Regions from separate parts of the Asanoa sp. WMMD1127 genome, predicted to be linked through region 1. Evidence: predicted binding sites of a transcription regulator. Region 1 holds the regulator's gene; the other holds the start of a gene.
What was found. Region 1 encodes HrcA, which represses chaperone genes, less so after heat shock. Its sites were predicted from a motif close to GGTTNGCACNCTCNNNNNGAGNGTGCNAACC; they were not measured.
Positions count from the first base shown of each region.

Region 2: the regulator HrcA is predicted to act here: its motif matches at 8,753-8,783, upstream of groES (co-chaperone GroES).

Region 1 is NZ_JARUBP010000001.1:7,872,552-7,888,479, reverse strand. It holds gene lepA (translation elongation factor 4) at 1-963, opposite strand, end outside; gene O7635_RS37750 (phosphotransferase) at 1,061-2,053, shown strand; gene O7635_RS37745 (HEAT repeat domain-containing protein) at 2,396-3,049, shown strand; partial or broken gene O7635_RS37740 (MerR family transcriptional regulator) at 3,058-3,832, shown strand; gene rpsT (30S ribosomal protein S20) at 3,912-4,178, shown strand; gene O7635_RS37730 (MOSC domain-containing protein) at 4,248-4,889, shown strand; gene O7635_RS37725 (phytanoyl-CoA dioxygenase family protein) at 4,935-5,837, opposite strand; gene O7635_RS37720 (MFS transporter) at 6,113-7,288, opposite strand; gene O7635_RS37715 (hypothetical protein) at 7,319-8,176, opposite strand; gene O7635_RS37710 (enoyl-CoA hydratase family protein) at 8,234-9,001, opposite strand; gene hemW (radical SAM family heme chaperone HemW) at 9,020-10,225, shown strand; gene O7635_RS37700 (DUF4870 domain-containing protein) at 10,263-10,901, opposite strand; gene hrcA (heat-inducible transcriptional repressor HrcA) at 11,064-12,083, shown strand; gene dnaJ (molecular chaperone DnaJ) at 12,140-13,273, shown strand; gene O7635_RS37685 (16S rRNA (uracil(1498)-N(3))-methyltransferase) at 13,295-14,032, shown strand; gene O7635_RS37680 (glycoside hydrolase family 3 C-terminal domain-containing protein) at 14,192-15,928, opposite strand, start outside.
Region 2 is NZ_JARUBP010000001.1:931,777-947,704, forward strand. It holds gene O7635_RS04560 (TMEM175 family protein) at 1-22, opposite strand, end outside; gene O7635_RS04565 (GuaB3 family IMP dehydrogenase-related protein) at 40-1,158, opposite strand; gene guaB (IMP dehydrogenase) at 1,174-2,712, opposite strand; gene O7635_RS04575 (DUF5319 domain-containing protein) at 2,828-3,253, shown strand; gene O7635_RS04580 (response regulator transcription factor) at 3,474-4,298, opposite strand; gene O7635_RS04585 (WhiB family transcriptional regulator) at 4,514-4,921, shown strand; gene O7635_RS04590 (molybdopterin-dependent oxidoreductase) at 4,977-6,530, opposite strand; gene groL (chaperonin GroEL) at 6,606-8,249, opposite strand; gene groES (co-chaperone GroES) at 8,328-8,642, opposite strand; gene O7635_RS04605 (class I SAM-dependent methyltransferase) at 8,854-10,095, shown strand; gene ybaK (Cys-tRNA(Pro) deacylase) at 10,049-10,501, shown strand; gene O7635_RS04615 (ABC transporter permease) at 11,957-13,231, opposite strand; gene O7635_RS04620 (ATP-binding cassette domain-containing protein) at 13,228-14,052, opposite strand; gene O7635_RS04625 (substrate-binding domain-containing protein) at 14,150-15,259, opposite strand; gene O7635_RS04630 (DUF1707 domain-containing protein) at 15,503-15,775, shown strand; gene O7635_RS04635 (ABC transporter ATP-binding protein) at 15,786-15,928, opposite strand, start outside.

The DNA of each region.
Region 1 (15,928 bases):
CGGGTAGAGGCCCGAGTAGACCATCGGCTTCGGGTCCTTGTAGCCACCGAGCGCCTCGGTCGCCGGCCGCCCGTTGATCGTGACCGTGTCACCGACCCGGGACTGCCGCACGTCCTTCACGCCGGTGATCAGGTAGCCGACCTCGCCGACCGCGAGCCCCGGCGACTTGACCATCTCGGGCGAGATGACGCCGATCTCCAGGAGCTCGTGCGCGGCCCCCGTGGACATCATCTTGATCCGGTCGCGCGCCTCGATCTTTCCGTCGATCACCCGGACGTACGTGACGACGCCGCGGTAGATGTCGTACACCGAGTCGAAGATCATGGCGCGGGCCGGCGCGTCGGCGTTGCCGACCGGCGGCGTGAACTGCCGGACGATCTCGTCGAGCAGGTGCGCCACGCCCTCACCGGTCTTGCCGGACACCCGCAGGCAGTCCTCCGGCCGGCAGCCGATCAGGTGGGCGAGCTCCTCGGCGTACTTCTCCGGCTGGGCCGCCGGCAGGTCGATCTTGTTGAGCACCGGGATGATGTGCAGGTCGTTCTCGAGCGCCAGGTAGAGGTTGGCCAGCGTCTGCGCCTCGATGCCCTGGGCGGCGTCGACGAGCAGGACCGCGCCCTCGCAGGCGGCGAGACTGCGGGACACCTCGTACGTGAAGTCGACGTGCCCAGGTGTGTCGATCATGTTGAGCACGGCGCTCTGGCCGGCCTGGTCACCCTCGCGCACGGTCCACGGCATCCGGACCGCCTGCGACTTGATCGTGATGCCGCGTTCGCGCTCGATGTCCATCCGGTCCAGGTACTGCGCGCGCATCTGCCGCGGGTCGACCACCTCCGTCAGCTGCAGCATCCGGTCGGCCAGCGTCGACTTGCCGTGGTCGATGTGGGCGATGATGCAGAAGTTGCGGATGCGCGCCGGGTCGGTGGCACCAGGCTGGTTGGCGCCGGGGTCGAGCGTCGGTGGCACGGTGGTCCGTTCTGGTCGGCGGTCGTCGAGGTCGCTCTCTATGCTCCCATGTCCAATTGAGTAGGCCGGCAGCACGCGGTCGGGCAGGATGGCCGCCATGCTCGCGACGCCGCCGTTCGCCTACTCCGCGACCGCCGTGCGCCCGTCCTGGGGCGACCTCTCCGCCGACCTGCGGGCCGCGATCGAGGGCCGCCTCGGCTCGCCGGTGGTGGGTGCGGCGGTCGCCGGCGCGGGCTTCACCAGCGGCTTCGCCGGGCTGCTGACCACCGCCGCCGGGGACCGGGTCTTCGTCAAGGCCGCCCGCTCCGCGGACCAACGGCACCTCTGCGACTGGTACGCCCACGAGGCGCTGGTCACCGCCGCCCTCCCGCCGTCGGTGCGGGCGCCGCGGCCGCTCTGGACGCTGGCCACCCCGGACTTCTTCGTCCTGTGCGCGGAGGCCGTCGAGGGCCGCACCCCGGCGCTGCCGTGGCAGCCGGCCGAGCTGACCGCGACCCTCGACGCCTGGTCGACGGCGGCGGCCGCGCTGGCCGACCCACCGCCGGCGCTGCTCGACCTGCGCCTACCCGCCCTGGCCCCGATGATCGCGGACGAGTTCGGCGGCTGGCGCTGGATGGCCGACGGCAAGGTCCCGCTCCCACCGTCGGCGTCCGCGGCGCGCGACCTCCTGCCGGCCCTGGCCGCACTGGAATCGGGCGCGGCGGCGCTCGTCACGACCGCCGGCCCGGAGCTGACCCACTGCGACCTGCGCCTCGACAACGTCATCATCGACCCGGACGGCCGGGCCTGGATCGTCGACTGGAACTGGCTCTGCCACGGCCCGGCCTGGTTCGACACGGCGGTCCTGCTCATCACCGCCTACGCCGGCGGTCTCGACGCGGACCAACTCTGGTCTAGCCACCCGACCGCGACCGACGCCCCGCCCGGCGCCCTGGACGGCGCCCTGGCCGCCCTGTCGGGCTATTTCCTGACGCGCGGCGCGGCTCCCCTCAACGACGCGGCCCCGACGGTCCGCGCCCACCAGACCTGGCACGGCGAGGTGGCGCTGACCTGGCTCGCCGCCCGCCAGGGCTGGGATCTCACCCTCTGACCCGCGGCGCCGGGTCGGCGGTGGGCCTCTCCTGGAGCCGACATGCTCCGGCATGTACGCACACGCCGAAGCGTGTCGACCCGAACAGACACTCTTTACGGCCTCCGACCCGCCCGTGAGTCCGGCCCAACGGCCGTGATAGCCCCGAGACGTCACGAGAGTTCGCTTTGACCGAAATACGGTGATTCCTTGCTCTGCAGCCATACACGCAACGCTCAGGCACGAAGGTGTTGCGTATATGGCTGCAGAGCAAGGAGGGAGCGGCGGCGCAGGCCGCGGGGGTGACGTGGTTTGACCTTGACACCGTGACAAGGCCTTCACTGGAGCCCGGAGGTGGTTGTCATGGGCATGGCGGCGGACGACATCGCGCGGGCCGGCAAGGCGTTGGGGAGCGACGACGCGGCGGTGCGGTTGCGGGCGGCGTTGGCCGTCGGGACCACGCCGGACGCGCGGCTGGTCGACGTGCTCGTCGCGCGGTGTGCGGTCGAGCCCGAGTTCTCCGTGCGGGAGATGTTGACCTGGGCGCTCACCCGCCTGCCGCCCGCGGTCACCGTTCCCAGGCTGGTCGCCGAACTGCGGTCCGGGACGGCGCAGGCGCGCAGTCAGGCCCTGCACACGCTGTCGAAGATCGGGGACCCGGAGGCGTGGCCGGCGATCACCCCGGCGCTGCTCGCCGACGTCGACGACGAGGTGGCGCGGGCCGCGTGGCGGGCGGCGGTCGCCCTCGTACCGGACGGCGACGAGCCCGCCCTGGCCGCCCAGCTCGCGGCCCAGCTCGGCCGCGGCGGGCCACCGACCCAGCTGAGCCTCAGCCGGGCACTGGTCGCGCTCGGCGAGGCCGGCGCACCAGCGGTAAAGGCCGCGGCGGACAACCCGGACCCTCGCGTGCGGAGGCACGCCCACGCCACCGAGCGGCTGACCACTGACCCCGACGCCGGGTTCGAGTTGGCGATCGAGGAGGCGAAGCGGATCGTGGCACTGGGTGGCACCAGCTAGGAGGGGCCGTGTTGATCGGCGACGTGGCGCGGCGGTCCGGGGTGAGCGCTCGCATGCTCAGGCACTACGACTCGCTCGGGCTGGTGCGGCCGACGGGCCGGACCGTCGGGGGCTACCGGGAGTACTCCGGCGCGGACATCGCGCGGATCTTCCACATCGAGAGCCTTCGGTCGTTGGGACTGTCGTTGCGGGAGGTCAAGCGCGCGCTCGACGATCCCGGGTTCACCCCCGCCGAGCTGGTCGACGACCTCATCGCGCAGACCAGACAGCGGATCGCTGCGCTGGGCGCTCGCGCGCGCCGGCGACCGCGCGTTGCCCCTGCTCGCCGACGGCCTCGAAGCGCCCACGGCCGAGGTCCGGATGCGCGCTGCCCAGTGCGTCGCCGAGATCGACGGCGACGCCGCCACCGCGCTGCTGCGGGAAGCGCTCGACGACGACGCGGTCCGCCGGCTCGCCGCCCTGGCGCTCGGCGCCCGCGGCGTCGCCGAGGCGGCCCCGCCGCTGATCGAGATGATCGTCGACGGCGAGTCCGACGCCGACGCCGCCGATGCGCTGCGCGCGCTGGCGGCCGACCCCGCGCTGGCGGACGGGATCGCCAGCGCGCTCGTGGACCGCCTCGCCGATGGCACCCCGGCCGCCCGGCAGCGGCTGACGCAGGCCCTCGCGGACATCCCGGGCCGCACCGCGCGCCGCGCGATCGAGACACTGGAGCAGGACGACGACCGGGCCGTCGCCCTCACCGCGGCCTACGTAAGGGGCCGTTTTGGCCCGTCAATGGAGTGACTGGTAGTCTGGTTTTTCGCGTGTGGCGAGGTTCGCCTGCGCCCCATTCAACCAACCAGGAGCAGGACGAGGCTGTCGCGTGGCGAACATCAAGTCCCAGATCAAGCGCAACCGGCAGAACGAGAAGCGCCGGCTGCGTAACAAGTCGGTCAAGTCGTCGCTGAAGACCGCGATCCGCAAGTTCCACGAGGCCACCGCGGCCGGCGACACCGAGCAGGCGACCGTGCTGATGCGCGAGGCGTCGCGCAAGCTCGACAAGGCCGTGAGCAAGGGCGTCATCCACAAGAACCAGGCGGCCAACCGCAAGTCGGCCATCGCCAAGAAGCTCAACGTCCCCGCTGCCTGACGCGCGCGGAACAACGGAGGGTCGGCCGCGATCATCGCGGACCGGCCCTCGTTGCGTAGCCTGGCTCGCATGACAGGGCGCGTTCTCTCGGTCAACATCGGCAGCCGCACAATCACCGACTACGCCGACGGGCCGGGTGGGCAGACCGGCATCGACAAGCAGCCGACCATCGACCGGGTCACGGTCTCGGACCAGGGCGTCGACGGCGACTACATCGGCAACCGCCGGGTCCACGGCGGCACCGACCAGGCGGTCTACGCGTACGCCGTCGAAGACGCACGGTGGTGGGCCACCGAACTGGGTCGCCCGCTCGGCGCCGGCGCCTTCGGCGAGAACCTCACCACCAGCGGCGTCGACGTCACCGGCGCGGTCATCGGCGAGCGGTGGGCCATCGGCGACGCCGTCCTGCAGGTCACCAAGCCCCGCGAACCCTGCATGACCTTCGCCGGCTTCTGGGGCATCCCCGACCTGATCAAGCGGTTCACCGTCCACGGGGCACCCGGCGCCTACTTCCGCGTGCTGACGCCGGGGCAGGTCGGCGCGGACGACACCATCGAGGTCGTCCACCGCCCCGACCACGGCGTGACGATCGGCGAGACCTTCCGCGCCTTCAACGGCCAGCCGGAACTGCTGCCGAACCTCCTCAAGGCCGACGACCTGCCGGAGCGCATGCTGGCCAAGATCCGCCGTCGCGTCGGCGTCCAGAAATGAGAAAGCCCGGCCCCCGAACAAAGGGGCCGGGCTTCCGAAAAGAGATCAGCGCAGCCAGGGGATGTTGCGGTCGAGCAGACCCCGGGTCTTGAGCTCCTTGCGCAGCGGGATCTCGTCGTCGATGTAGCCGTCCCAGTTGATGCCCCAGTAGTTGGCCGTGTGGGTGCCCTCACCCAGCAGCTGGCGCTGCACCGGGGTGCGGTTGCGGTACCACTCCGACTCCTTGTCGACGTGCAGCTCGTCGAGCGGGCGGATCCACCGGTACGTGTAACCGACGAACAGCATCTTGCGCGTGATGGTCGACAGGTTCGTCGAGCGCGAGTGCCACTGGCGGCGGTCGAAGATGAACGCGTCGCCGGGGTTCGCGGTGATCTCGACGGTGCCCTCGGGGTCCGGGTTCTGCACCGTCAGGTCGGCCGGGCGGGGCAGCGAGTTCCACAGGTGGCTGCCCGGGATGACCTTGGTCGCGCCGCGGCCGTTCTCGGAGAGGTCCGACAGGACGTACGCCACCTTCAGCGAGAACATCGGCCGGGGGACGTTGGGGTCCATCGTCTCCGGGTCGGAGTTCTGCCGGTAGCCGTCCTGGTGCCAGCCCCAGTAGGGCTTCTCCGGCTCGGCGGCGGGCGGGGTGACGTCGAGGTGGTTGTGGTGCGTGTAGATGTTCCAGCCGGCGAGGCCCCACATGTAGGGGAACGCGATCGGGTGGGTCAGCAGCTCGCCGAAGAGCTCGTCGCGGTCGAGGAAGCCCAGCAGGTGCAGCGTGCCGTCCTTGGTGGTCCGGCCGGCGGCCTTCTCCTCCGCGTACACCCGGTCGACCGCCTCTTCGAGGGCGGCGCGGTGGTCCTCGGTCAGGACGTTGCGCAGCAGCATGAAGCCCTGCTCGTGGAACTCCTTGCGGTCGACCTCGCTGATCGGCTCGTAGCCCGTGCGGCCTCCGTAGTCGAACACGTGCAATTCCTCCCCGTGACGTCACTGGGGCCGTCACTTCGACCGTCGGTTCGGGCCTGGGCGGCCCCGGATACACGACGCGAATCCGAACGGATTTCGCGCACCCCGGCGATGCTAGAGGCGATTGCCATGCCGGAAAGACTCCGATCGGCCGAAGATCGACGGCGATCGGCGGATCGGCACGATATGGAGGGGGATCACTACACGGGGGAGTCTTAGGTCGCCCTAAATGCCGACAAAGCAGTCACAAGATCATACAGAAAGTGAGATAAAACTCATCCCGGGTACGCGAGCGCGGCGCGCGGCCGGACCACCGCGCTGACGGCCAGCAGCACGCAGCCCGCCGCCGCCAGCCCGGCGCAGACCAGCAACGCCGGCCGATAGCCCAGCGTCTGCGCGGTCGCCCCGGCCAGCACGCCCGACACCAGCGAACCGACGGTGAGCGTGTTGGCGTAGAGCGCGGTCGTCCGTCCGGTGGCCCCGGGCGCCAGGTCCTGCACGTAGGTGATGCCGAGCGCCCCGACGACGGCGAGCGCCACGCCGCGCGCCACCTGCGTGGCGATCAGCAGCGGCATCGTGGCGCTGGCGGAGACGAGCACGAAGTAGCCGGCGAAGAGCACCATGCCGGCCACGATGATGGCGCGGACCGGGCTCCGCGCCGGCAGCAGCATGGTCGCGAGCGCGGCCGGGACCTCCACGATCGCGCACACGCTGAACAGCAGCCCGACCGCGGAGTCGGACTGGTGCAGCGTGCGGGTGACGTAGAGCGGCAGCACCACCGAACCGGCCAGCATCGCGGTGTGGAAGAGCGTGAAGCTGCCGGCCGCGAGCAGCAGCGGGCGTGACAACCGCCCGCCGTCCGCGGCCGGCTCGGCCGGTGGCAGCGGGGCCGGCGTCCGCCCGAGCAGCGCCAGCGGCACCGCCACCAGCCCGAAAGCGGCCGCGGTGACCACCATCAGCAGGTCGTAGCCGCCCAGCGCGAGCATGGCCGCCCCGACCATCGGCCCGACCGCCCAGGCCAGTGACCACACCGACCGCAGCGCCGGCGTGCCCCGCCGCACCGCCGCGCCGCCGGTCCGGTCGAGATGGGTCCGGGCGAGCGTGAAAACCTGCGGGAAGGCGGCCATCCCGGCGCCCAGCAGGCCGACCCCGACGAGCAGCAGCAACGGGTACGCGCTGGTGGTGGTCAGCGCCAGGTAGCCCACCGCCGGCGCGACGACCGCGACCAGCGCCGGCCAGCGGCTCGCCGACCGGTCGTAGCGGCGACCGAGCCAGGTGCTGACGGCCAGCCCGCTCAGCGAGACCAGCGACATGAAGATCCCGACCCGCAGGGGCGACAGGCCGGCCTCGTCGGCGCCGAACAGCACGAGGTAGGGCCCGATCATCGAGTCGGCGATGCCGAGCGCCAGCACGCTGAACAACAGGGGCAGGAACGCGGACCGGCGGGGCATGGGGCTCTCGCTACCCCGCGGCGGTGGCTCTCACGCGTCGCCGAAGACCTCGGCCTGCACCTGGTTGGCGCCGACGCCGTCGGCCGACGACCAGCGGCCGCCGTCGGCCGACCACTCCATGCCCGCGAACCGGACCGTCTTGACGCCGTGGTCGGTGGCGTGCGAGACGAGCCAGTGCGCGTAGCGCCAGCCGGCCGTCGCGTCGCCCGCGGCCACCGCGAAGCCGGCCCCGGCCGGCACCGTCTCGACCTTGCCCCAGTCGAGGTTGAGCACCTTGGTCAACGACGTCGCCGCCAGGGCCCCGCGCATCAGCGGCTCGCCCGGCACCGTGCAGGCGACCGCGCCGGTGGCCTTGCCGAGCAGCGCCGCGGCCAGCACCGACGCCTCGTCGGCCCACTTCTCGTAGGCCTCCGGGAACGCCGACCGCTGCACCGCCTGGGCCGCGTCGGTGACCCGCATGTCCTGCCAGCCGCGCACCTTCTTGAGGCCCGTGTAGAACCGGCCGGCCGAGTAGCGCGGGTCGCGGATCTGCTCCGGCGTGCCCCAGCCCTGGCTCGGCCGTTGCTGGAACAGCCCGAGCGAGTCGCGGTCGCCGCCGGGCAGGTTCTCCAGCTTGGACTCCTGGAGCGCCGTCGCCAGCGCCACCACCACACCGCGCTCCGGCACGCTGCGGCGTACGCCGACCGCCGTGATCGTGGCGGCGTTGGCCATCTGCGCCGCGTCGAGGGTGACCGGCGGGCTGTCGTCGCCGGCCTGCACCGTGCAGTCCCGCGAGGGCGCCGGCAGCGTGATGGACGGCGCCTTGAAGTCCTGTTGGCTCAGCCAGACGGCGAACGCCGCCACCAGGAAGAGCGCGACGATCCCGACAACGACGCCACGACCTCGCACCGACACCTCCATGCACGTTTGTGGCACAGGTTACGACGGCGGTGCGACAGCGGGGAACTATCCCGGTATCCAGGCCGGGTCGCGCTTCTCCCGAAACGCGGTGACGCCCTCGCGACCCTCCTCCGAGAGGAAGTAGCCGACCGACCGCGCGCCGAGCTCGGCCGCGTCCTCCGCCACCGACGCCAGCGGCGTGCGGGCCAGCAGCTCCTTGGTGCCGGCCAGCGCGCCCGGCGCGCCCCGCACCAGGGCCGCGCAGTAGGAGCGCACGGTCGCGTCCAGCTCCGTGGCGCCGACCGACGCGGTGACCAGCCCGATCGCGGCGGCCCGGGTCCCGTCGAACAGCTCACCGGTCAGGTAGAGCTCCTGCGCCGCCCGCGGCGCCAGCCGGCGGAGCACGGTCGACGAGATCACCGCCGGGATCACCCCGAGCCGCACCTCGGTGAACGCGAACGTGGCCTCGTTGGCGCAGACCGCGATGTCGGCCGCGGCGATCAGCCCCAGCCCGCCGGCCCGGGCCGGACCGCCGATCCGCGCGACGACCGGCTTCGGGCACTCGACCACGGCGGCCAGCACGTCGCCGAGCATGCCGACGGGGACCTGGCCGGACGCGTACGCCGCGGCGGTCTCCTTGAGGTCCGCTCCGGAGCAGAACACCGGGCCCGTGTGTGACAGCGCCACCACCCGCACCGCCGGGTCGGCGACGGCCGCGGCCAGCCCGTCCAGCAGCTCCGTCATCAGCGGCGTGGACAGCGCGTTGCGGTTGTGCGGGCTGTCCAGGGTGAGGGTGGTTACCCCGCGGTCGGTGTCGATCCGGACAAGAGTCATGGGGCGCACACTAGTGGCATGCCCGGCCCACTTCCCGACGGCGAACCGGTGCCGTCCGACGGCGCGTTGCCCGCGTCCGCCCTGCGCACGGTCGGTGCGCGCGGCTTCGGCGTCTACGTGCACGTGCCGTTCTGCTCGTCGCGCTGCGGCTACTGCGACTTCAACACGTACGCGCCGGGCGACCTGCCCGGCTGGCGCACCGAGGGCTACGCCGACACGGTGCTGGCCGAGCTCGAGCTGGCGGCCCGGACGCTGGGCGCCGCGCCGGCCGTCGACACGGTCTTCGTCGGCGGCGGCACGCCCACGCTGCTGCCGGCCGACGACCTGGCCCGGATCATCGAGGGGATCGACAAGATCTGGGGGCTCGCGCCGGACGCCGAGGTGACCACCGAGGCCAACCCGGAGTCGGTCACGCCGGAGAGCCTGCGGGCGCTGCGGGCGGCCGGCTACACGCGGATCTCGCTGGGCATGCAGTCGGCCGCGCCGGGCGTGCTGCGGGTGCTCGACCGCCGGCACTCACCGGGCCGGGCGGCGCAGGCCGCGAGCGAGGCCCGGGCGGCCGGCTTCGACCACGTCAACCTCGACCTGATCTACGGGACGCCGGGGGAGACCGCCGACGACTTCGCCGCCTCGCTGGCCATCGCGATCGGGGCCGGTGTCGACCACGTCAGCGCGTACGCCCTGATCGTCGAGGACGGCACCCGGCTGGCCGCGCGGATCCGCCGGGGCGAGCTGCCGCACCCGTCCGACGACGTGGCCGCCGACCGCTACCTGGCCGCCGATGCGGCGCTGACCGCGGCCGGCTTCGACTGGTACGAGGTGTCGAACTGGGCCACCACGCCGGCCGGTCGGTGCCGGCACAACCTGCTCTACTGGACCGGCGGCGACTGGTGGGGCGTCGGGCCGGGCGCGCACAGCCACGTCGGCGGCGTGCGGTGGTGGAACGTCAAACACCCGGCGGCGTACGCCCAGCGCCTCGCCGACGGCCGCTCGCCGGGTGCGGGCCGGGAGGTGCTGACGGCGCAGGACCGGCACGTCGAGGACGTGATGCTGCGGCTGCGGCTGGCCAGCGGGCTGCCGCTGGACGTGCTCGACGCGGCCGGACGCGCGGACGCGGAGCGGGCCCGGACGGACGGCCTGCTGGAGGTCGTCGACGGCGCGGCGGTGCTGACCCTGCGCGGCCGGCTGCTCGCCGACGCGGTGGTCCGCGACCTGCTGCCGTAGCCGGGGGCCACCGAGTCGGCAGCCCCCGGCCGCGGAACTACTTGATCAGGCTCATGCTCAGCGGGTAGCGGTAGAGCTGGCCCTCGTTGGCCTTGACGCCCGCGATGATGCCGAAAATTATGGCGATCAGCATCGCGATCGGCGCGATGATGAAGCCGATGATCAGGCAGGCCGTGGCCCAGCCGATGATCGCGACGATCGACCAGACGATCTGGAAGTTGAGCGCCGCGACGGCGTGGGCCCGGACGGTCGGGGAGACGCTGCCCTTGGCCAGCATGGACACCAGCGGGGCGACCCAGCCGAGCGTGCCGCCGCTGATGAACGCGAGCAGCGCGCCGCCGAGGTGGGCGACCAGCGCCCAGGTCTTCTCCTCGCCGTTGGCGAAGCCCGCGGGCTGGCCGTAGCCGCCGGGCTGGCCGTAGGCACCGGGCGGGTAGCCGCCGGCCGGCGGGTAACCGCCGCCCTGCGGCGGATAGCCCCCGCCCTGCGGCGGGTAGCCCTCACCCTGCGGCGGATAGCCGCCACCGGGCGGTGGGTAGCCACCGGCGGGCGGGTAGGCACCGCCACCGGAGGTGGGCGGCGGGTAACCCCCGCCGCCCGAGGTCGGCTGGTAAGGGGGCGGCGCAGCGGTCGGGTCGGAGTGACCCTCACCGGGTGGCCGGGGTGGCTCAGTCATGCCCGACACCGTAGGGGTATCGATCAACCCGCGCCAGATGCGACTTCTGACTTGTTCTGGACAGCTTGGCCACGGCAAACAGCGATCATCGCCAGGTGGGTGGGTGCGTCGTAGACTGGCACTCGCTACAGTCGAGTGCCAGATGGCAGGAGGGGGTGACGCATGGCTCTCGATGACCGCAAGCTCGACGTGCTGCGGGCGATCGTCGAGGACTACGTCGCCACCCAGGAGCCGGTCGGCAGCAAGGCCCTCGTGGAGCGGCACCAACTGGGCGTCTCACCGGCCACCGTGCGCAACGACATGGCGGTGCTCGAGGAGGAGGGCTACATCCGGCAGCCGCACACCAGTGCCGGCCGCGTGCCCACCGACCGCGGCTACCGGCTGTTCGTCGACCGGCTGTCGACGGTCAAGCCGTTGAGCCCGGCCGAGCGGCGCGCGATCGAGCGGTTCCTGGTCGGCGCCGTCGACCTCGACGACGTGGTGCACCGCACGGTCCGCCTGCTGGCCCAGCTCACCCGCCAGGTCGCCGTCGTGCAATACCCGAGCCTGGCCCGATCGACGGTGCGCCACCTGGAGCTGGTGCCGATCTCCACCACCCGGCTCATGGTGGTGATGATCGCCAACACCGGCCGGGTCGAGCAGCGCGTGGTCGACCTGCCCGCGCCGATCGACGAGGCGACCGTCACCACGCTGCGCCGGTTGACCAACGAGAAGCTCTGCGGCTGCAAGCTTTCCGACACGCCTCCACTGGTGCAGGCGCTGGTCGACGAGTCGTCACCGGAGCTGCGGGCCGCCACCGTGGCGCTGTCCACGGTGCTGCTGGAGACGCTGGTCGAGCGGCACGAGGAGCGGGTGGCGCTGGCCGGCACGGCCAACCTGACCCGTGGCGGCCTGCTCGACTTCCAGGGCTCGCTGCGCCCGATCCTCGAAGCGCTGGAGGAAGAGGTCATCCTGCTCAAGCTGATCGGCGAGGTCGAGCCGATCACCCGGGTGCGGATCGGCGACGAGAACGAGATCGACAACCTGCGGGCGACGTCGATCGTCAGCACCGGCTACGGCCCCGGTGTCACCATCGTGGGTGGCCTGGGTGTGCTCGGGCCCACCCGGATGGACTACCCCGGCACCATCGCCACCGTGCGCGCCGTGGCACGCTACGTAGGCGAGATGCTGGGCCAGAACTGACCCCCACCTGATCACGGCGCCGGCACAAGCGAGACGACATGAGGACTGCGAACACAGTGGCCAGGGATTACTACGGGATTCTGGGCGTCGCCCGGGACGCCAGCGACGACGAGATCAAGCGCGCCTACCGCAAGCTGGCGCGTCAGTTCCACCCCGACGTCAACCCCGATCCCGCCGCCGCGGACAGGTTCAAAGAGATCAACGCGGCGTACGAGGTCCTGTCCGACGACCAGAAGCGGCAGATCGTCGACCTCGGCGGCGACCCGTTGGCCCCGGGCGGCGGTGGCCCCGGTGGCGGCCCCGGCGCCGGCCCGTTCGTCGGCTTCCAGGACATCATGGACGCGTTCTTCGGCGCGGCCGGCGGTGGCGCCCGTGGTCCGCGACCGCGCACCCGGCCCGGCGCCGACGCGATCCTGCGGCTCGAGCTCGACCTGCTGGAGACCGCGTTCGGCGTCGAGGCGCCGATCACCGTCGACACCGCGGTGCTCTGCACCACCTGTGCCGGCGCCGGCACCGCGGCCGGCACCCACCTGGCGACCTGCGAGACCTGTGGCGGCCGCGGCGAGGTGCAGTCGGTCCAGCGCACATTCCTCGGCCAGGTCGTCTCGTCCCGCCCGTGCACGGTGTGCCAGGGCTACGGCACCGTGATCCCGCACCCCTGCCCCACCTGCGCCGGCGACGGCCGGGTGCGCACCCGGCGCTCGCTGACCGTCAAGATCCCGGCCGGCGTCGAGGACGGCATGCGGATCCGGCTGGCCCAGCAGGGCGAGGTCGGCCCCGGCGGCGGCACGGCCGGCGACCTCTACGTCGAGATCCACGAGCGGCCGCACGACGTCTACTCCCGCAAGGGTGACGACCTGCACTGCCGGGTGACCGTGCCGATGACGGCGGCGGCGCTCGGCACCCGGCTCACCATCAAGACGCTCGACAGCGAGGAGACCGTCGACGTCAAGCCCGGCACGCAGCCCAACTCGACGCTGCGGCTGCGGGCGCGCGGCGTGCCGCACCTGCGCGGCGCCGGCCGCGGCGACCTCTACGTGCACCTCGACGTGCGCACCCCGACCAAGCTGACCGCCGAGCAGGAGCGGGTGCTGCGCGAGTTCTCCCGGTCCCGGGGCGAAGAGGTGGCCGAGCTCACCAAGCAGGGCGGCTTCTTCTCGCGGATGCGCGACGCCTTCAACGGGCACTGACGCCGTGCGTCGCAGACTCCATTGAGCCGTCCCCTCTTCCTCGTCGACGCGCTGCCGGCCGGCGACGAGTTCACGCTCGACGGCCCCGAGGGTCGGCACGCCGCCACGGTGCAGCGGATCGGCCCGGGTGAGGAACTGCTGCTCGCCGACGGGCGGGGCGGCACGGCCGAAGCCGTGGTCACCGCCGCCGGGAAGAACGTGCTCAGCCTGACGGTCACCGCCCGGGCTTATGAACCCCCGCCCAACCCCCGTCTCGTCGTCGTGCAGGGCATCGCCAAGGGCGACCGTGGCGAGCTGGCCGTGCAGGCGATGACCGAGGTCGGTGTCGACGAGATCGTCCCCTGGGCCGCCACCCGCTCGGTCAGCCGCTGGCGCGCCGAGCGTGGCGACAAGGCCCGCGAGCGCTGGGTGGCGACGGCCCGCGAGGCGGCCAAGCAGGCCCGGCGCGCCTGGCGCCCGACGATCGGCGGCGACCCGGACGCGTCCACAGCCACCGTCGCCGGCCGGCTGCGCGCCGCCGCGGCGGCCTACGTGCTCCACGAGGAGGCCACCACGCCGCTGGCCGCGGTCGACCTGCCGGCGGGCGGCGAGGTGCTGCTGGTGGTGGGGCCGGAGGGCGGCATCACGCCCGAGGAGGTGGCCGCGTTCGAGGCGGCCGGCGCGACCGCGGTGCGGCTCGGCGCCAACGTGCTGCGGACCTCGACAGCGGGGGTCGCGGCGCTCTCGGTGGTCAGCGCGCGGCTCGGCCGCTGGGCGTAACAACGCATAGACAGAGTTGACGGCCGGCACCCACGGGGGAAGGCGCCGGCCGTCCCATATACGAGACCACATCACCCGGTCTTCAGCAAGTCCGCCTTCCCCGTTCGGGCGAACGTCGACTGTGCGCCATTTGCTGACCCGCGCAAGATCGACGATCGGTCACACATCGACCGTCGCGGTGAGTCGCGGGTCCGTCACCGCCGCCGACGCCTCGACGCGGTAGGTGCCGGAGACGGTCCGCCACCCGCCGTCGTCCCAGACCTGGAACGTCCGCTCGGGCAACGGGATCCGCACGGTCACGGCCTCGTCCGGGGCCGCCGTCACGGCCGCGAAGCCGGCCAGCCATCGCTCCGGTCGCACCGGGCCGCCATCGGTGGTCGGGCCCACGTAGACCTGGACGACCTGGCGGCCAGGGCGCGCGCCGGTGTTGCGGACCGTGACCACCACCTGGCCGGCCTCGACGTCGAGCGACTCGTAGGCCCAGGTGGTGTAGCCCAGGCCGTGGCCGAACGGGAACAGCGGCTCGGCCGTCCAACCGCGGTAGCCGATCAGCACGTCCTCGGCGTAGGTGAGCGTGCCGCCCTCCGGCGTCGTGGAGAGCACCGGCACGTCGTCGGTCGCGCGCGGCCACGTGGTCGGCAGCCGGCCGCCCGGCTCGACCACGCCGAGCAGCACGTCGGCCAGGGCGGCGCCGGCCTCCTGGCCGGGGAACCAGGTCAGCAGCACCGCGGCCACGTCGTCGACCCACGGCATCAGCACCGGCGAGCCGGCGTTGACCACGACCACCGTGCGCGGGTTGGCCGCGGCGACCCGGGCGACGAGCTCATCCTGCCGGCCGGGCAGCGCGAGCGAGGTGCGGTCGAAGCCCTCGGACTCGACCTCCTCGGTGGTGCCGACGACCACGACGGCGACGTCGGCCTCGGCGGCGACCCGGGCGGCCTCGTCGAGCAACGTCTCGTCGTCGGCGACCGGTCGCCCGTGCCCGAGGGTCAGCGTCACGAAGCCGTGCCGCCCCGGGTAGATCTGGTGCGTCAGCGACACGTCGACCGGCTTGCCGGCGATCGCCTCGACCGGGCACCGGGTCTCCACCGGGGTCAGGAAGGCCGTGGTCACCGGGTCGTCGCCGGGCGCGTAGACCACCTGGTCGAACAGCGTCTCCTCGCCGACCCGCAGCACCAGGTTGCCGAAGCCGTTGGCGGCCAGCTGGTGCGTGCCGGTGACCGACGGCGTGAACGTCGCCGAGATCTCCACCGTGGCGGCCGCGGCCGGGTCGACGCCCTCCGGCAGCTCGCCCATCCAGCGCACGTCGCCGGCGTCGATGGTCGCCTCGTAGAGCGCGTTGCCGCCCGCGTCCCGCAGCGTGGTGGTGATCGGCGTCCACTCCAGACCGGTGGCCGCGGCCAGCTCCGGTCGCGGGTCGGCGCCGACGGCGTAGACGACCTCGGCGTCGGGCAGCGCGGCGGTCAGCCCGGCCAGCGGGGAGACGATGTGCCGCGGCAGCACCCGGGCCGAGCCGCCGCCCTGGATCCGGGCGTCGTCGGCGAGCGCGCCGAGCACGGCGACCTTGCGCAGCGCGCCGGCCGACAGCGGCAGCACCTCGTCCGTGTTGCGGGCCAGGACGAAGGACCGGGCGGCGATCTCCCGCGCCGCGGCGTCGACGTCGAGGCCGGTCGCCGCGGGCACGGGCACCGCGGGCGGCACCCGGTCCCAGGCGCCGACGCGGCCGGCGAGCAGCAGGATCCGGCGTACCTTGTCGTCGATCTGGTCCTCGGTGACCTCGCCCGCGCGGACGGCGGCGAGCAGCTGGTCGCCCCACGGCGCGGCGAACGCCGGCATCACCACGTCGAGCCCGCCGGTCGCGGTCGGCACCGTGGTGCGGGCCGCGGTCCAGTCGGA
Region 2 (15,928 bases), 6.9 Mb from region 1:
GGGTGCCCGCTGGATCGGACATAAGCCCCAGTATGGCGGCTACCGGTCGATGACCAGGCCGACCTTCTGGAACTCCTTGAGGTCGCGGTAGCCGCACTTGGCCATCGCGCGCTTGAGGCCACCGAACAGGTTGAGCTGCCCGTCGGGGTCGTCGGCCGGGCCGAACAGCAGCTGCTCGAGGCTGCCCAGGGGCGGTCCGGCCACGCCGAAGGCGCCGCGGGGCAGCTTCGGGTGGCTCGACACGGAGTGCCACCAGGCGCCGTTGGCCGGGGCCTCGCTGGCCTGGGTGAGCGGCTCGCCCAGCATCACCGCGTCGGCGCCGCAGCCCAGGGCCTTGGCGATGTCGCCGGAGGTCTGCACGTCGCCGTCGGCGATCAGGTGCACGTAGCGGCCGCCGGTCTCGTCGAGGTAGTCGCGGCGGGCCGCGGCCGCGTCGGCGATCGCGGTGGCCATCGGCACCCGGATGCCCAGCACGGTGTCGGTGGTCGACCACTCGTCGGCGCCCACCCCGACGATCACGCCGGCCGCGCCGGTGCGCATCAGGTGCAGCGCGGTCTTGTAGTCGGTGCAGCCGCCGACGATGACCGGCAGGTCGAGGTCGGCGATGAACTCCTTGAGGTTGAGCGGCTCGTCGGTGGTCGACACGTGCTCGGCCGAGACCAGCGTGCCCTGGATGACCAGGATGTCGACGCCCGCGTCGAGGATCACCGGGGCCAGCGCCAGCGTGTGCTGCGGCGAGACCCGGACCGCGACCGTGACGCCGCCCTCGCGGATCTCGCGGACCCGCTCGCCGATCAGCTCGGGGCGGATCGGCTCGGCGTAGACCTCCTGGAGGCGGCGGGTGGCCGGCGAGTCCTCGTCGAGCCCGGCCAGCTCGTCGAGGATCTTGCGCGGGTCCTCGTAGCGGGTCCACAGGCCTTCGACGTTGAGCACGCCGAGACCGCCGAGCTGGCCCAGGGCCACGGCCGAGGCCGGGCTCATCGTGGCGTCGCTCGGGTGCCCCACGCAGGGGATCTTGAAGGGGTACGCGTCGAGCTGCCACGCCGTCGACACGTCGTCGACGTCGCGGGTGCGACGGCTGGGCACGATCGCGATGTCGTCCAGGTGATAGCCGCGCTGCGCGGTCTTCCCCAAGCCGATCTCGACCACGTCACGCACGGGGGCTCCTAGTTGTTAGCGGCTGTGGTAGTTGGGGGCCTCGACGGTCATCTGGATGTCGTGCGGGTGGCTCTCCTTGAGGCCGGCCGCGGTGATCCGGATGAGCTGGCCGCGCCGGTGCATCTGCTCGATGTCGGGGGCGCCGACGTAGCCCATGGCCGCGCGCAGGCCGCCGATGAGCTGGTGGGCCACCCGGGACAGCGGGCCGCGGTAGGGCACCTGGCCCTCGACGCCCTCGGGCACGAGCTTGTCCTCGCTGAGCACGTCGTCCTGGAAGTAGCGGTCCTTGGAGTAGGACCGGCCCTGGCCGCGGGACTGCATCGCGCCCAGCGACCCCATCCCCCGGTAGGTCTTGAACTGCTTGCCGTTGACGAAGATCAGCTCGCCCGGGCTCTCCTCACAGCCCGCCAGCAGGCTGCCCAGCATGACCGAGTGGGCGCCGGCCACGATCGCCTTGGCGATGTCGCCGGAGAACTGGATGCCGCCGTCGGCGATCACCGGCACACCGGCGGGGCCGGCGGCCCGGGTGGCCTCCATGATCGCGGTGATCTGCGGCACGCCCACGCCGGCCACCACCCGGGTGGTGCAGATCGCGCCCGGGCCGATGCCGACCTTGACCGCGTCGGCGCCGGCCTCGACGTGGGCCTTGGCGCCCGCGTAGGTCGCCACGTTGCCGCCCACGACCTCGACCTGGGTCTCGCGCTTGAGCCGGGCGACCATCTCCAGCACGTTGCGGCTGTGGCCGTGCGAGCTGTCGACCATCAGCACGTCGACACCGGCGTCGATGAGCAGCCGGGCGCGCTTGTAGGCCTCGTCGCCCACGCCGATCGCCGCGGCGACCCGGAGGCGGCCGGCGTCGTCCTTGGTGGCGTTGGGGTACTGCTCGCTCTTGGTGAAGTCCTTGACCGTGATCAGACCGCGCAGCCGGCCGCTCTCGTCGACCAGCGGCAGCTTCTCGACCTTGTGCTGGCGCAGCAGCCCCAGGGCCTCGTCCTTGGTCACCCCGACGCCGGCCGTGACCAGCGGCATCCGGGTCATCACCTCGTGCACCGGGGTGTTGCCGTTGGTGACGAAGCGCATGTCGCGGTTGGTCACTATGCCCACCAGCGCGCCCGCGTTGTCGACCACCGGGACGCCCGAGATGCGGTAGCGCCCGCAGAGGGCGTCGACGTCGCGGATGGTGTCGTCGGGGCTGCAGGTCACCGGATTGGTGATCATGCCCGCCTCGGACCGCTTGACGAGGTCGACCTGGAGCGCCTGGTCTTCCATCGACAGGTTGCGGTGCAGCACGCCGATGCCGCCGTTGCGGGCCATCGCGATCGCCATGCGGGCCTCGGTGACCGTGTCCATCGCGCTGGACATCAGCGGGATGCCGAGACGCACGTTGCGGGTGAGCAATGTGCCGGTGGACACCTGGCTCGGCACCACGTCGCTCTCGCCGGGTTGCAGCAGCACGTCGTCGAAGGTCAGGCCGAGCGGCACGGCGGCCGCGGAGCCGGCTCCCGGGTCTCCGAAGGTGCCGACCGGCAGGTCGTTGACGGGCGAGTTGTCCATGGTTTGTCCCCTCAGCGGCGCGATAGGTCATCCTACCCGCGCAGGCGTGCGGACCGGCCGGCGCGCCCTCCTGCGGGCAGGCGCGCTGGGCCGGAAAACGACTACGGTGGGAAGGGTGAACGACGAGCCCATCGATCCGTTCAAGGACGACCCCACCGCGGGGCTCTCCGACGACGCGGGCGACGACGACCCGAGCCTCGACCCGTTGACCGAGGTCGAGCGGCAGGACGTGCTCGAAGACCTGGCCGACCTCGAGGTTTACCAGGCCCTGCTCGGGCCGGTCGGGATCCGCGGGCTGGTCATCGAGTGTGAAGACTGCCACGAGCCGCACTACTTCGACTGGGACCTGCTCCGCGGCAACCTGCGCCACCTGCTGACCTCAGGCCGGCCGCGGGTGCACGAGCCGGCCTACGACCCCGACCCCGACCACTACGTGACCTGGGAATACGCCAAGGGCTACGCCGACGGTGTGCACGACACCCTGGCCGACGAGGCCGACGATCCCGAGCCGCCCGGACGGCCGGGCAGCTCGGGATCATGATCGTCACCCGCTAGGGGTGTCTCGTGGATCAGGGTGGTGCCCCGGCGAGGTCCAGACGGCGTCCGGGCGTGCGCGGAGGTGGGGCGGATACCGGTGTTGTATCCGGCCCACCTCCGCGTGCGGTCGGTCGTCGTCTGGGCCCGGCGGGGTGCCGGCCTGATCCACGAGACACCCCTACGGACCGGCCAAGGAGAGGGGTGCGGCCGGTCCGCGCGCGGGATCAGGCCACGAGGCCCGACCGGAAGCCCGCGGCCACGGCGTGCGCTCGGTCGCGCGCGCCCAACTTGCGAAACAGTCGCCGGGCGTGGGTCTTGACCGTGTCCTCCGACACGAACAGCTCACGCCCGATCTCGGCATTGCTCTTGCCGTCGGCCATGCCCCGGAGCACCTGGAGCTCCCGTTCGGTGAGCGCGGCGCGCCGGGCGACCGGCTCCTCGCGCCCGCCGTAGCGGTTGACCGGGTCCGACTGCGGGCCGAAGTAGCGACCCTCCTCGGCGTTGTCGCGGACGTCCATGCCGGGCCCCGCGTCGCCGCGCTGCACGGGCACGACGGCGGACGTGGACTCGGCCAGGCCGATCTGTGGGTGTCCGGCACCCACGCCGGCCTGCATCCGCATGGGCCCGGCGTTGCGGCTGGCGCCCGCGCCGGCGAGCCCGCCGACCGCGGCCGGCACCCGGCCCGCGACGCAGAGCAGCAGCACGGCCTTGGCCACGACGCTGACCAGGTCCTGGTCGCCGCCCTGGATCAGGGCCCGGGCGCCGGCGTTGACGGCGGCGGCCGCGATCCGCGGGTCTTCCGACCCGAAGAGCACGATCGTCGCGCCGGGCGCCCGCCCCAGCACCCGCTGGGTGAATCCGACGGTGTCCGGTCTGGTGACGGCTGTGTCCGCGAGCACCACATCTGCTGGGCGCTCGGCCAGACGGAGCAATACCTCGGGCTCGGATACCGCAGTTCTGACGGCGCCGGCTACTCCGAGCCGGGCCGCCGCCGCATTGACGTTCTGCGCGGCCTGCGATGTCCGAACGCAAACGAGGACAGTACGCACGGTGGTCCTCCTCTCCTCATAGAAGAGGACCACGACGCGCTGAGATCATTACGGCGTTTCAGTGGAAAGAACAGGAAAGTTCCGGACAGTTCGCCACGCCGATGCGGTAGGTGCGCGCAACGAATCGATCAGGCACGTGTGAGGTGACATCCCCGGGGGTAGTGACAGCCCTAGTCCAGTACGGCGCGGAGGCGCGCGGGAAAGGAGGGGTGCCGATGTCCAACGTACGCAGGCTGCCCGGGCCCATCGACGAGCGTTGGGATTGGCAGCGGCTAGGCGCCTGCCGGGGCCGTGACAGTGCCCAGTTCTTCCATCCCGACGGTGAGCGCGGCTCGTCCCGCAACCGACGGGAGATGAAAGCGAAGTCGGTGTGCGTCACCTGCCCGGTGCGCGCCCAATGTGCCGCGCACGCCCTCTCGGTGCGCGAACCCTACGGAGTCTGGGGCGGGTTCTCCGAGTCCGAACGGCTTCGCCTGCTGGCTGTGGGCTGGGAAGACCTGGCCGACCGCCGGCAGACCACGGTCGACGTCGAGCGGCTCGAGGCGCGCCTCGGTCGCCCGCACAAGTCAACGGTGCCGGCTGTCCGGCCGACCCCCGCGCCGGCCCAGCGCCGCGCCAGCTGAACCCCCCTTTCATTCTTCCGGTCCGGGACCCCCGTCAGGGACCCGGACCGGTTTTTTATGCCACGGTGACCGTGACCTCGTGGTAGCCGGTGGCCCCGTCGGGGAGCACGTCGGCCGGCTGCGAGGTCTGCGTCGCTCCCGTCTTGTCGGTCGCCCGCACCCGCAGCGTGTGCTCCCCGGCGGTGGCCTCCCAGTTCCACACCCACTGCACCCAGGTGTCGTCGGAGACGGCGCCGGCCAGCCGGGCCTCGTTCCACGGTCCGTTGTCGACCTGCACCTCGACCCGGGCGATGCCACGGTGCTGGGCCCAGGCCACGCCCGCGACGGTGACCGGGCCGGCGGCGAGGTCGTTGCGGCCGCGCGGAGTGTCGATCCTGGACTGCGTCTTGATCGGGCCCTGCGCCGACCAGCCCCGCGGCACCCAGTAGGCGTCGTAGTCCGCGAAGCTCGTCAGCTCGAGCTCGACCACCCATTTGCACGCTGAGACATAGCCGTACAGGCCGGGCACGACCACGCGTACCGGGAAGCCGTGTTCGACGGGCAGCGGCGCGCCGTTCATGCCGACGGCGAGCATCGCGTCCCGCCCGTCGCGCAGCACTTCCGTCGGCGTGCCACAGGTCCACCCGTCCGCTGAGCGTCCTACCACCTGGTCGGCCCCGTCGAGCGGCTGCGCCTCGTCCAACAGACCTTTCAGGGGTACGCCGAGCCAGCGCGCGTTGCCGATCAGGTCGCCGCCGACCTCGTTGGAGACGCAGGCCAGCGTCACGTAGCGCTCGATCATCGGCCGCGCCAGCAGGTCGGCGAAGCTCAGCCGGATCTCGTTGCGCACCCGCCCGTGGATCCGCAACGTCCACTCCTGGGGGTCGACCTGGGGCACGACCAGCGCGGTGTCGATCCGGTAGAAGGCGTCGTTGGGCGTCACGTAGGACGACAGCCCGGCCAGCCGCAGGTCGGCGCCGGCCGGCACCTCGGGGGCCGGGGTGGCCGGGGCCGGCAGGCGGACCTCGGCGCGGGCTGCGGTCACGCTGCGCCGGGTCGACAGCCACCGGCCGGCGAACCCGAGCGCGGCCGCGCCGGCGATGAACAGCAGCCCGCCGCGCAGGAACCGGCGCCGCCCGGCGACCGCCTCCTCTTCCTCCTGGACGGACGGCGCCACGATCTCGGTCACCTCGGCCGGCGCCAGCGGCCCGACCACCAGCAGCCAGAGCGTGGCGCCGGCGGCGGCCGCGCCGAACAGCGCCGGCAGGGCGGCCGCCGGTCCCGCGTCCGGGCGGGTCAGCGCGGCGGCGACCCCGACCGCGGCGAACAACCCGATGCCGGCGAAGCCGACGGCGAGCCACCGCACGGACAGCGCGCCGATCACCGCGGCGAACAGGCCCAGCAGCACGGCCGTACCGACCAGCAGGGCGGTCTTGTCGTGCACGCCGAACAGGGTGATCGCGAACTGCTTGAGCGGCTCGGGCACGTGGTCGACCACGACGCCGCCGACGGCGACCAGCGGGGCGCTGCGCGACCCGGTCAGCACGGCGACCACCTCGGCCAGGCCGAGCGCGACGGCGGCGGCCGCCACACCGGCCAGCGCGCCGAACTTCCACGACTTGCGTGTCACGCCCGCAAGTGTGGCCCTACAAAAAGATCCGCGCGACCGGGGTCGCCCCCGGTCGCGCGGACCGTAACCGTTTCGTCAGAAGCCCGGGCCGTGCTGGTGGCCGTGGCCGTGACCGTGGCCGTGACCGCCCTCGGCGGGCTCCGCCTTCTCCGGCTTCTCGACCACCAGGCTCTCGGTGGTGAGCAGCAGGCCGGCGATCGACGCGGCGTTGAGCACCGCGTTGCGGGTCACCTTGACCGGGTCGATGATGCCGGCCTTGGCCAGGTCGACGAACTCACCGGTCGCGGCGTTGAGGCCGTTGCCCCAGCCCTGCTCGCGGACCTTCTCCACGATGACGTAGCCGTCGTGGCCGGCGTTCTCGGCGATCCAGCGCAGCGGCTCGTTGAGCGCCTTGCGGACGATCGACACGCCGGTCTTCTGGTCGCCGGTGAGGCCCAGGTCGCCGTCGAGGACCGAGGTGATCTGCGCCAGGGCGGCGCCGCCACCCGGGACGGTGCCCTCCTCGACCGCGGCCTTGGTCGCCGCGATGGCGTCCTCGATGCGGTGCTTGCGCTCCTTGAGCTCCACCTCGGTGGCGCCGCCGGCCTTGATCACCGCGATGCCGCCGGACAGCTTGGCGAGCCGCTCGGCCAGCTTCTCCTTGTCCCAGTCGGAGTCCGACGCCTCGATCTCCTTGCGGATCTGGGAGACCCGCTCGGCGACCTCGGTGTCGTTGCCCTTGCCGTCGACGACCGTGGTGTTGTCCTTGTCGATGACGACGCGGCGGGCCGAGCCGAGCTGGTCGAGGCCGACCTGGTCGAGCTTGTAGCCGAGCTCGGGGGCGATCACCTCGCCACCGGTCAGGATCGCCATGTCCTGCAGCATCGCCTTGCGCCGGTCACCGAAGCCCGGCGCCTTGACGGCGGCGATCTTCAGGGTCTTGCGCACCGCGTTGACCGCGAGCGTCGCGAGCGCCTGGCCCTCGACGTCCTCGGCCACCAGCAGCAGCGGCTTGCCGGCCTGGACGACCTTCTCCAGCAGCGGCAGCAGCTCCTCCACCGCGGAGATCTTCTGGGTCGTGATCAGGATGTACGGCTCGTCGAGCACCGCCTCCTGCGACTCCGGGTCGGTGACGAAGTGCGGAGAGATGTAGCCCTTGTCGAACTGCAGGCCCTCGGTGATCTCAAGCTCGGTGGCCAGCGTCGAGCCTTCCTCGACGGTGATGACACCGTCGCGGCCGACCTTCTCCATCGCCTCGGAGATCAGCTCGCCGATGGTGGCGTCCTGGGCCGAGATGGTGGCGACGTTGGCGATGGAGCCCTTGGTGTCGACGTCGGCGGCCTTGCCGAGCAGGGCCTCCGAGACGGCCTTGGCGGCCGCGTCGATGCCGCGCTTGAGGTCGCTCGGGTTGGCACCGGCGGCCACGTTGCGCAGCCCTTCCTTGACCATGGCCTGGGCCAGGACCGTCGCGGTGGTGGTGCCGTCACCAGCAATGTCGTTGGTCTTGGTCGCCACCTCCTTGACGAGCTGGGCGCCCAGGTTCTCGTAGGGGTTGGTGAGCTCGATCTCCTTGGCGATGGTCACGCCGTCGTTGGTGATCGTCGGAGCGCCGAACTTCTTGTCGAGGACGACGTTGCGCCCGCGCGGGCCGAGGGTGACCTTGACCGTGTCCGCGAGGGTGTTGACGCCGTGCTCGAGCAGGTGCCGGGCGTCGTCCGAGAAGCTCAGGATCTTCGCCATGTATGTCCCTTCGAACGCACGGCGCCCCGGCCCGGGCAGAACCGGTCCGGGGCGCCACGCACTTCAGCTTGTGATCAGTTACTTCTCGATGACCGCGAGGACGTCGCGGGCGGAGAGCACCAGGTACTCCTCGCCGGCGTACTTGACCTCGGTGCCGCCGTACTTCGAGTAGATCACCGTGTCGCCGACCTTGACGTCAACCGGAACGCGGTTGCCGTTGTCGTCGACCCGACCCGGGCCGACGGCGATGACGGTGCCCTCTTGCGGCTTCTCCTTGGCGGTGTCGGGGATCACGATGCCCGACGCCGTGGTCGTCTCAGCCTCGTTGGCCTGGACGAGAATCCGGTCCTCGAGCGGCTTGATCGCAACCTTGGTCGCGGTAGTCACGGGCATACCCTCCTGGGGTATCAGGTTCGTAGCCGGCCGAGGGATCCGGCCGGCGCCAATTTGCCTCATGCCACCAGGGCGGGTCCGTCGTCGCGGGTGCCGGGCCTGCCTGGCGTTGTTGGCACCCTCAGACCGAGAGTGCTAATCGCAGGTTATTCCGCGACTAGCACTCCGTCAAGGAGAGTGCCAACCCGCCACACCCGCGAGAATCGGGTACGTGAGCATCGCTGCCCTGCGTACCCCCGATGGCGAAGCCGCCCTGGCCGCGGCGGCCGACCTGGCTGGCGGCGACCCGCTGGCCGCGGCCGCCAAGCTGCGGTCCCGGGGCGTGCCGCCCGATCTGGCCTCCGCCGCACTCACCCAGGCCACGCTACGCCGCCAGGCGGTCACGAAGTTCGGCCCGGCGGCGGCCGGCCTGTTCTTCACCAGGGCCGGGCTGGAGCAGGCAACCCGGGCGGTGGTGGCGGAGCGCCGGGCCGCGCGCCTGGTCGCCGCCGGCGTGCGGTCGCTGGCCGACCTGGGCTGCGGGATCGGCGCCGACGCGCTGGCCGCCGCCCGGGCCGGGATCGAGGTCGTCGGCGTCGAGATCGACGAGACCACCGCCGCGGCGGCGGCCGCGAACGGGGCCGGCCTCTTCTCGGTCGTCCACGGCGATGCCACCGCCTTCGACGTCAGCGGCTTCGACGCGGTGTTCTGCGACCCGGCACGGCGGTCGACGGGCGGCCGGCGGGTGTTCGACCCGGCCGCGTACTCGCCGCCGTGGGACTTCGTCGAGGCTCTGGCCGCCCGGGTGCCCCGGCTGGCGGTCAAGGTGGCGCCGGGCTTCGACCACGACCGGGCGCCAGCGGGTGCGGAGACGGAGCTGGTCAGCGTCGACCGCGAGGTGGTCGAGGCGACGCTGTGGTGCGGCGCGCTGGCCTCGGTGCCGAGGCGGGCTTCGGTGGTGCGCGGCGGGGTCGCCCGGGAGCTGACGGGTTCGGGGACGGTCGCGGCCCAGGTCGGACCCGTCGGTCGCTTCTTGTACGACCCCGACGGCGCGGTGGTCAGGGCGGGCCTGGTCGCCGAGTTCGCGTCGACGGTCGCGGGCCGGCTGGGCGACCCGACCATCGCGTACGTCTGGACGGACACCGCCGTGCCGACCAGTTTCGCGCGCTGCTTCCAGGTGACCGAGGTGCTGCCGTTCTCCCTGAAACGGCTGCGCGCGTGGCTGCGCGCCCGCGAGATCGGCACGGTCGAGATCTTGAAACGCGGCTCGGCCCTCGACCCGGCCCAGCTCCGCCGCGACCTGCGCCTGTCGGGCCGGGCGTCGACGTCGCTGCTCCTGACCCGGGTGGCGGGTGCCCAGGTGGCGGTGCTGGCGACACCGATAACCTTCGAAGGTGGCCAAGCGAGCCCAAGGAACCCCGGCGACGGTGGTGCTGACCCGCGAGAAGGTTCCGTTCACGACACACCCCTATGACGTCGACCCCAGGACGCCGTCCTATGGGGAGGCGGTGGCGGCCGCCCTCGGCATCGACCCGCCGCGGGTCTTTAAAACCCTGATCGCCACGGTCGACGGCCAACTCGGCGTCGGGGTGGTCCCGGTGGCGAGGTCGCTTGACCTGAAGGCACTCGCGGCGGCGCTGGGTGGGAAGCGGGCTTCGATGGCGGAGCCCGCCGCCGCCGAACGGGCGACTGGCTATGTCACCGGTGGGATCTCGCCGCTGGGGCAGCGGTCGCGGCTGCCGGTCGTGCTGGACGAGTCGGCGATGGGGCACGCGACGATCTTCGTGTCGGCTGGCAAGCGGGGGTTGCAGCTCGAGCTCTCGCCTGGGGATCTCGTGCATCTCACTGGGGCCGCGGTGGCGGCTATCGCTGCCGCTTAGCTTTGGTTGCGGTCCGTATGGGTGGAGCTCCTCGTCGGGCTTCGCTCTAGAGCATCAGGGTCTCCGGATGGGGACAAGGTCGTTCGTCCGGTTGGGCGCTCCACCTTGTCCCCATCCGGAGACCCTGATCTGTCTGGCTACGCCCGACGAGGAGCTCCACCCCCCGCCGCCCCCCGGGGGGGTGGGGGTGGGCATGAGGTTTGTTTTTCGAGGCCGGGTTGTCGCGCCGGTTGCGGGGTCAGCGACACGGGCAACCGCCAGCCCCCGACGGCGGCCAGGTCATCCCGCCAGACCCGCCGACACCGACACAAGCAACCGCCAGCCGCCAACCTCGGCCAGCTCATCGCGCCAGACCCGCCGCCACCAACACGAGCAACCGCCAGCCGCCGATCGCGGCCAGACCATCGCGCGCCAAACCCCCGCCACCAACACGAGCCACCACCAGCCGCCGATCGGCGGCATAGATTGAGCGCCGGAGGAGCCGATGCCCTTGGGCGAGATCTCGCCGATTCGGTCCTCGTGCCGACCGGCCATGATCACGTGCGCCTGGTCTGGCTTCTGAGGGCGTTTCTCCTTGATCGTGTGGGTCGCGACTGGGCGACACGCCGACGCGCGCCCAGATGAGCTGCACATGCTCACGAGCACAGTGCGCTAACGACCCGATGAGCTGTACATGATCGAGGTGGCCGAGGCCTCACCACTCGCACTCCGACCCAGCATCAGCCCACTGCCACCCGCAGCCGGGTGATCCAGCGGGCCCTGGCTCCGACCAGGCATCCGCCGACCGCCACCAGCACGTCCGGGTGATCCCGCGAGTTGGTCATCCGCCAGCGGGCGACCGGCGCCGCGCGGTTGTCGCCTCCTATCGGCCATCACCGGGGACAACACGCGCCTCGCCCCACGGTCTCGCCGCAACGCAAGCGCTCATGTCGGTCGACGCGCAGCAGGCGCGATCGCCTAGACCAGAGACCCACCCCGGCCCAACCGCCGGCCGCCCAACGGCCAGCGCCCGACGGACCGCGCGGTTGTCGCCCCATGGTGGCCCATCACCGAAAGCAACCACGCGCCTCGCCCCACGGTCTCGCCGGAACGGAAGGGCTCGTGTCGGTCAACGCGATCGCCCGGCCCAACCGCCAGCGCCCGACGGACCGCGCCGCCGGATGGCGCCCAGGGCTGTTCGTGGCGCGCGCACCAGGCCCGTCGCAACCGACCAGCTACACACGACGGGCCCCAGGCCCCACCCCCGGCGGGGGGCGGGGGGTGGATCTCGTCGGCGGGCGTAGCCCGACGGCCAGAAGGTCCGGACGGTGACAAGGTGGAGCGCCCCACCGGACGAACGACCTTGTCACCGTCCGGACCTTCTGGCTGCCCTAAGCGAAGACCGCCGTCACCCCATACGGACCGCAACCAAAGAAGGGCCCGGCGGCAAAGCCGCCGGGCCCTTCAACAGAACAGCTAAACCCGACCGGTAGACCGAGCCCGCCGGCGCGAGATCGCGTCGACGCTAGCGGCAACCAGAAGGACCAGGCCGGTCACCATGTAGACGACGCTGGACGGCTGGTTGAGCAGCCCCATGCCGTTGATGATGATCGCGATCACGAGACCGCCCAGGATGGCGTCGACGATTCGGCCCTTGCCGCCGAAGAGGCTGGTGCCGCCGATGACGGCCGCGCCCACGGCGTACAGCAGGGTTGAGGCGCCGCCCGTGCCCGGGGAGATCGAGTTGTCGCGGCTGGCGAGCATGATGCCGCCGACCGCGGCCAACGTCGAGCCGATCATGAAGCAGGCCAGTTTGACCATGCCCACGTTGATGCCGGCGCGGCGGGCCGCTTCGGCGTTGCCGCCGACCGCGTAGACGTGCCGGCCGAACGACGTCTTGGTGAGCAGGAAGGTCAGGCTGACCAGCAGGACGAGCAGGACCAGCACCACGATCGGCACGCCCTTGATGGAGGTGACCGCGGCGTTGCGGCTGCGCTCGATGCTCAGCCAGTAGGTGGCCAGGCCGACCAGGACCGCCAGTGCGACGATCTTGGCCAGGGTGACCTGGACGGCCTCGGCGGTCAGGCCGCTGGCCCGCCGCTTGGCGCCGCGCCGCAGCACGATGAACGCGTAGCCGCCGACCACCAACGCGAACACGACCCAGCCCAGCCAGACCGGCATGTCGTTGTTGTTGATCGCTCGCAGCGTCTCGTCGCGGATCGCGATCGTGCCGCCCTCGCCGATGAGCCGCAGCAGCACGCCCTGCAGGGCGAGGAACGCCGCCAGCGTCACGACGAACGACGGGATGCCCAGCTTGGCCACCAGCAGACCGATCAGCAGACCGATCACGGCGCCGGTGACGAGGCAGGCCAGGATGCCCAGCGGCCACGGCCAGCCCCACCGCGTGACGACGATGCCCATCATGGCCGCCGCCGTGCCGGCCGCGTAGCCGGCCGACAGGTCGATCTCGCCGAGCAGCAGCACGAAGACGAGGCCCATCGCGATGACGATGACGGCCGCCGCCTGGTGGATCAGGTTGGCGAAGTTGAACGCGTTGGTGAACGTGTTGGGCCGCAGCGCGGCGAACACGATGACCAGCGCGATGATGCCGAGCACCGCGGGCAGCGAGCCGGCGTCACCGCCACGGACCCGCGACCACCAGTTGGCGACGGCGGCCCCGAGCGGGTTGCCCGGAGCGGTCGGCTGCTCGGCGACGGGCTCGGTCGCCTCGACCTTGGTCGGGGTGCTCATTTCAACTCCCCGTTTCCGTTGGTGATGCCGCCGATCGCGTCGGACCGACCGGTCGTGATGACCTCGACGACCTGGTTGCTCTTCACGTCCTTGGCCTTCATCTGTGCCGCCATGCGACCCAGGTAGAGGACCGAGATCCGGTCGGCCACCTGGAACACGTCGTTGAGGTTGTGGCTGATCAGCACGACCGCGAGGCCGTTGTCGGCCAGCTGCCGCACCAGCCGCAGCACCTGCTCGGTCTGCGCGACGCCGAGGGCGGCGGTCGGCTCGTCGAGCACCACGAGCTTGGAGTTCCAGATCACCGCGCGGGCGATCGCGACCGTCTGCCGCTGGCCACCGGAGAGGCTGGCGACCACCTGACGGATCGACTTCACCGTGCGCACGGAAAGGCCGGCCAGGGTTTCCTGGGCCCGCCGCTCCATCGTCGCCTCGTCGAGGATCCCGTTCTTCGTGACCTCACGGCCGAGGAACAGGTTGTCGACGATGTCCAGGTTGTCGCAGAGCGCCAGGTCCTGGTAGACGACCTCGATGCCAAGCTCGTTGGCGTGCTTGGGGTTCGTCACCGAGACCGGCCGGCCGTCGAAGACGTACTCCCCGGAATCGAACGGCTGACTGCCGGCGATCCCCTTGATCAGGGTGCTCTTGCCCGCGCCGTTGTCGCCGACGAGCGCGGTCACCTGCCCTGCGTATGCATCGAAGTCCACGTCCTGCAGGACGTGGACCGCGCCGAAGCTCTTGTTGATCCCGCGCAACCGCAGCAACGGCTCGGCGTCGTCCGTCGCCGTCGTCACCGTCCCCGCAGCGCCCTCCGGCACCGTCATGGTCACCTCACTAGTTGTTTCGCGCCCCGGCAGTAACCGTGGCCCTAAGCGCCCAGAGGGCCCGGCAGGTCATGCCTGCCGGGCCCGCTGGCGTTGGTTACTGAACGCCGGCCTCGGTGCAGGCCGCCGCGAACTGGCCGGTGCAGATGTCACTGGCCTTCCAGAAACCGTCGGCGATGACGTCCTTGACGGAGTCCTTGTAGATCGCCTGCGGCACAGCAAGCGCGGACGGGACGTCCTTGTTCAGGACGGTGTCCTTGACCGAGCCGTTGACCAGGTCGCTGCCCGGGGTCTCGCCGTTGATCAGCGCGATCGCGAGCTTGGAGGCGGTGTCGGCCTCCTTCTTGATGGCCTTGTAGACCGTCATGCACTGGTTGCCGGCGAGAATGGCCTGCAGGCCTTCCTTGCTGGCGTCCTGACCGGTCACCGGCACCTTGCCGTTGAGGCCGTTGGCGGTGAGCCGGGCGATGATGCCCTGGGCCATGGTGTCGTTGGCGGAGATGACGCCGTCGACCTTGCCACCGGCCTGGGTGTAGAGCTGCTCGAACGCGGTGCCCGCGACGGTGGCGTCCCACTTACCGGTCTGGTCACCGACGATGGTGTAGTCGCCGGCGTCCACCTTCGGCTTCAGCGCCTCGACGTAGCCCTGCTTGAACAGCGCGGCGTTGTTGTCGGTCGGGTCGCCGTTGATCTGGACGATGTTGGCCTTGGTCTTGCCGGCGTCGGTCAGGCACTTGGTGAGGCCTTCGCCCATCAGCTTGCCGACCTGGACGTTGTCGAAGGAGACGTAGTACGACGCCTCGCCGCCAAGGGTCAGGCGGTCGTAGTCGATCGTCTTGATGCCCGCGCCCTGGGCCTTCTTCAGGCAGGCGCTGCCGGAGTCGGAGTCCAGGTTGACGATCAGCAGGACGGAGACGCCCTCGTTGATCATGCTGTCACACAGGGTGCCGAACTTGGCCTTGTCGCCGTCGGCGTTCTGGATGTTGGCTTCGATGCCGGCGTTCTTGAACGCGTCGGCGAGCAGCGGGCGGTCGTTGGCCTCCCAGCGCGGCGAGGTCGCGGCGTCGGGCAGGATCACGCCGACCTTCTTGGCGGCACCGCCGCCACCGGCGTCGCCGCCGCCCGAGTCATCCGACCCACAACCCGCAAGTGCCAGTGCGCCGACCGCCATAGTGGCGACGGCGACCGACAGAAATCGGTTACGCATAACCTTGGACTCCTTCATGGCCGTTGAGCGGACCGCTCGGGGGCGAACGGCACTGTTGACCTCCCGGACCCTTGCAATCCGAAACACAAAATACTCGCGCATTTGCGCCCCTACCTCGCGCGGTCGACACGCTGCCGTAACGATCCGGTCACGGCACTGGAACCGGCTTCGATGCGTTCGGGCGACCCGAGAAAGCGCTCTCAGAGCGTACGCTTTCGGCCGCGGAGAGGGGATAGGTTGACTTTGGATACTCGTGCGTCGGACCACGATCGACAGCGCGTGGTCGAGCTGTTACAGCAGCACACCGCGACCGGTCACCTGAGCCTCGACGAGTTCACGGAGCGTGTGGGAAACGCCTATGGCGCCCGCACTCTCGGTGATCTCGCGATCGTGACCAGCGATCTTCCTTCGTTGCCGGAGAAGCCCGGCACCGTGCGCCGGGATCTCCTCGTCCTCTTCGCGATCGCAGCTGTGACCTTGTTGTTACTTGGGCTCTACATGGCCGTGACCCGTTAAGGACGACCGGTTACGCCACTGTCGAATAAGGACTTTCGCGCCGAATACGGTCGGAAGGGCCGTCGTCCCCGTGCCAGGAGCGCCAGAGCGCGGCGTACGAGCCTCCGGCCGCGACCAGCTCGGCATGGGAACCCAGCTCTGTGATCCGGCCGT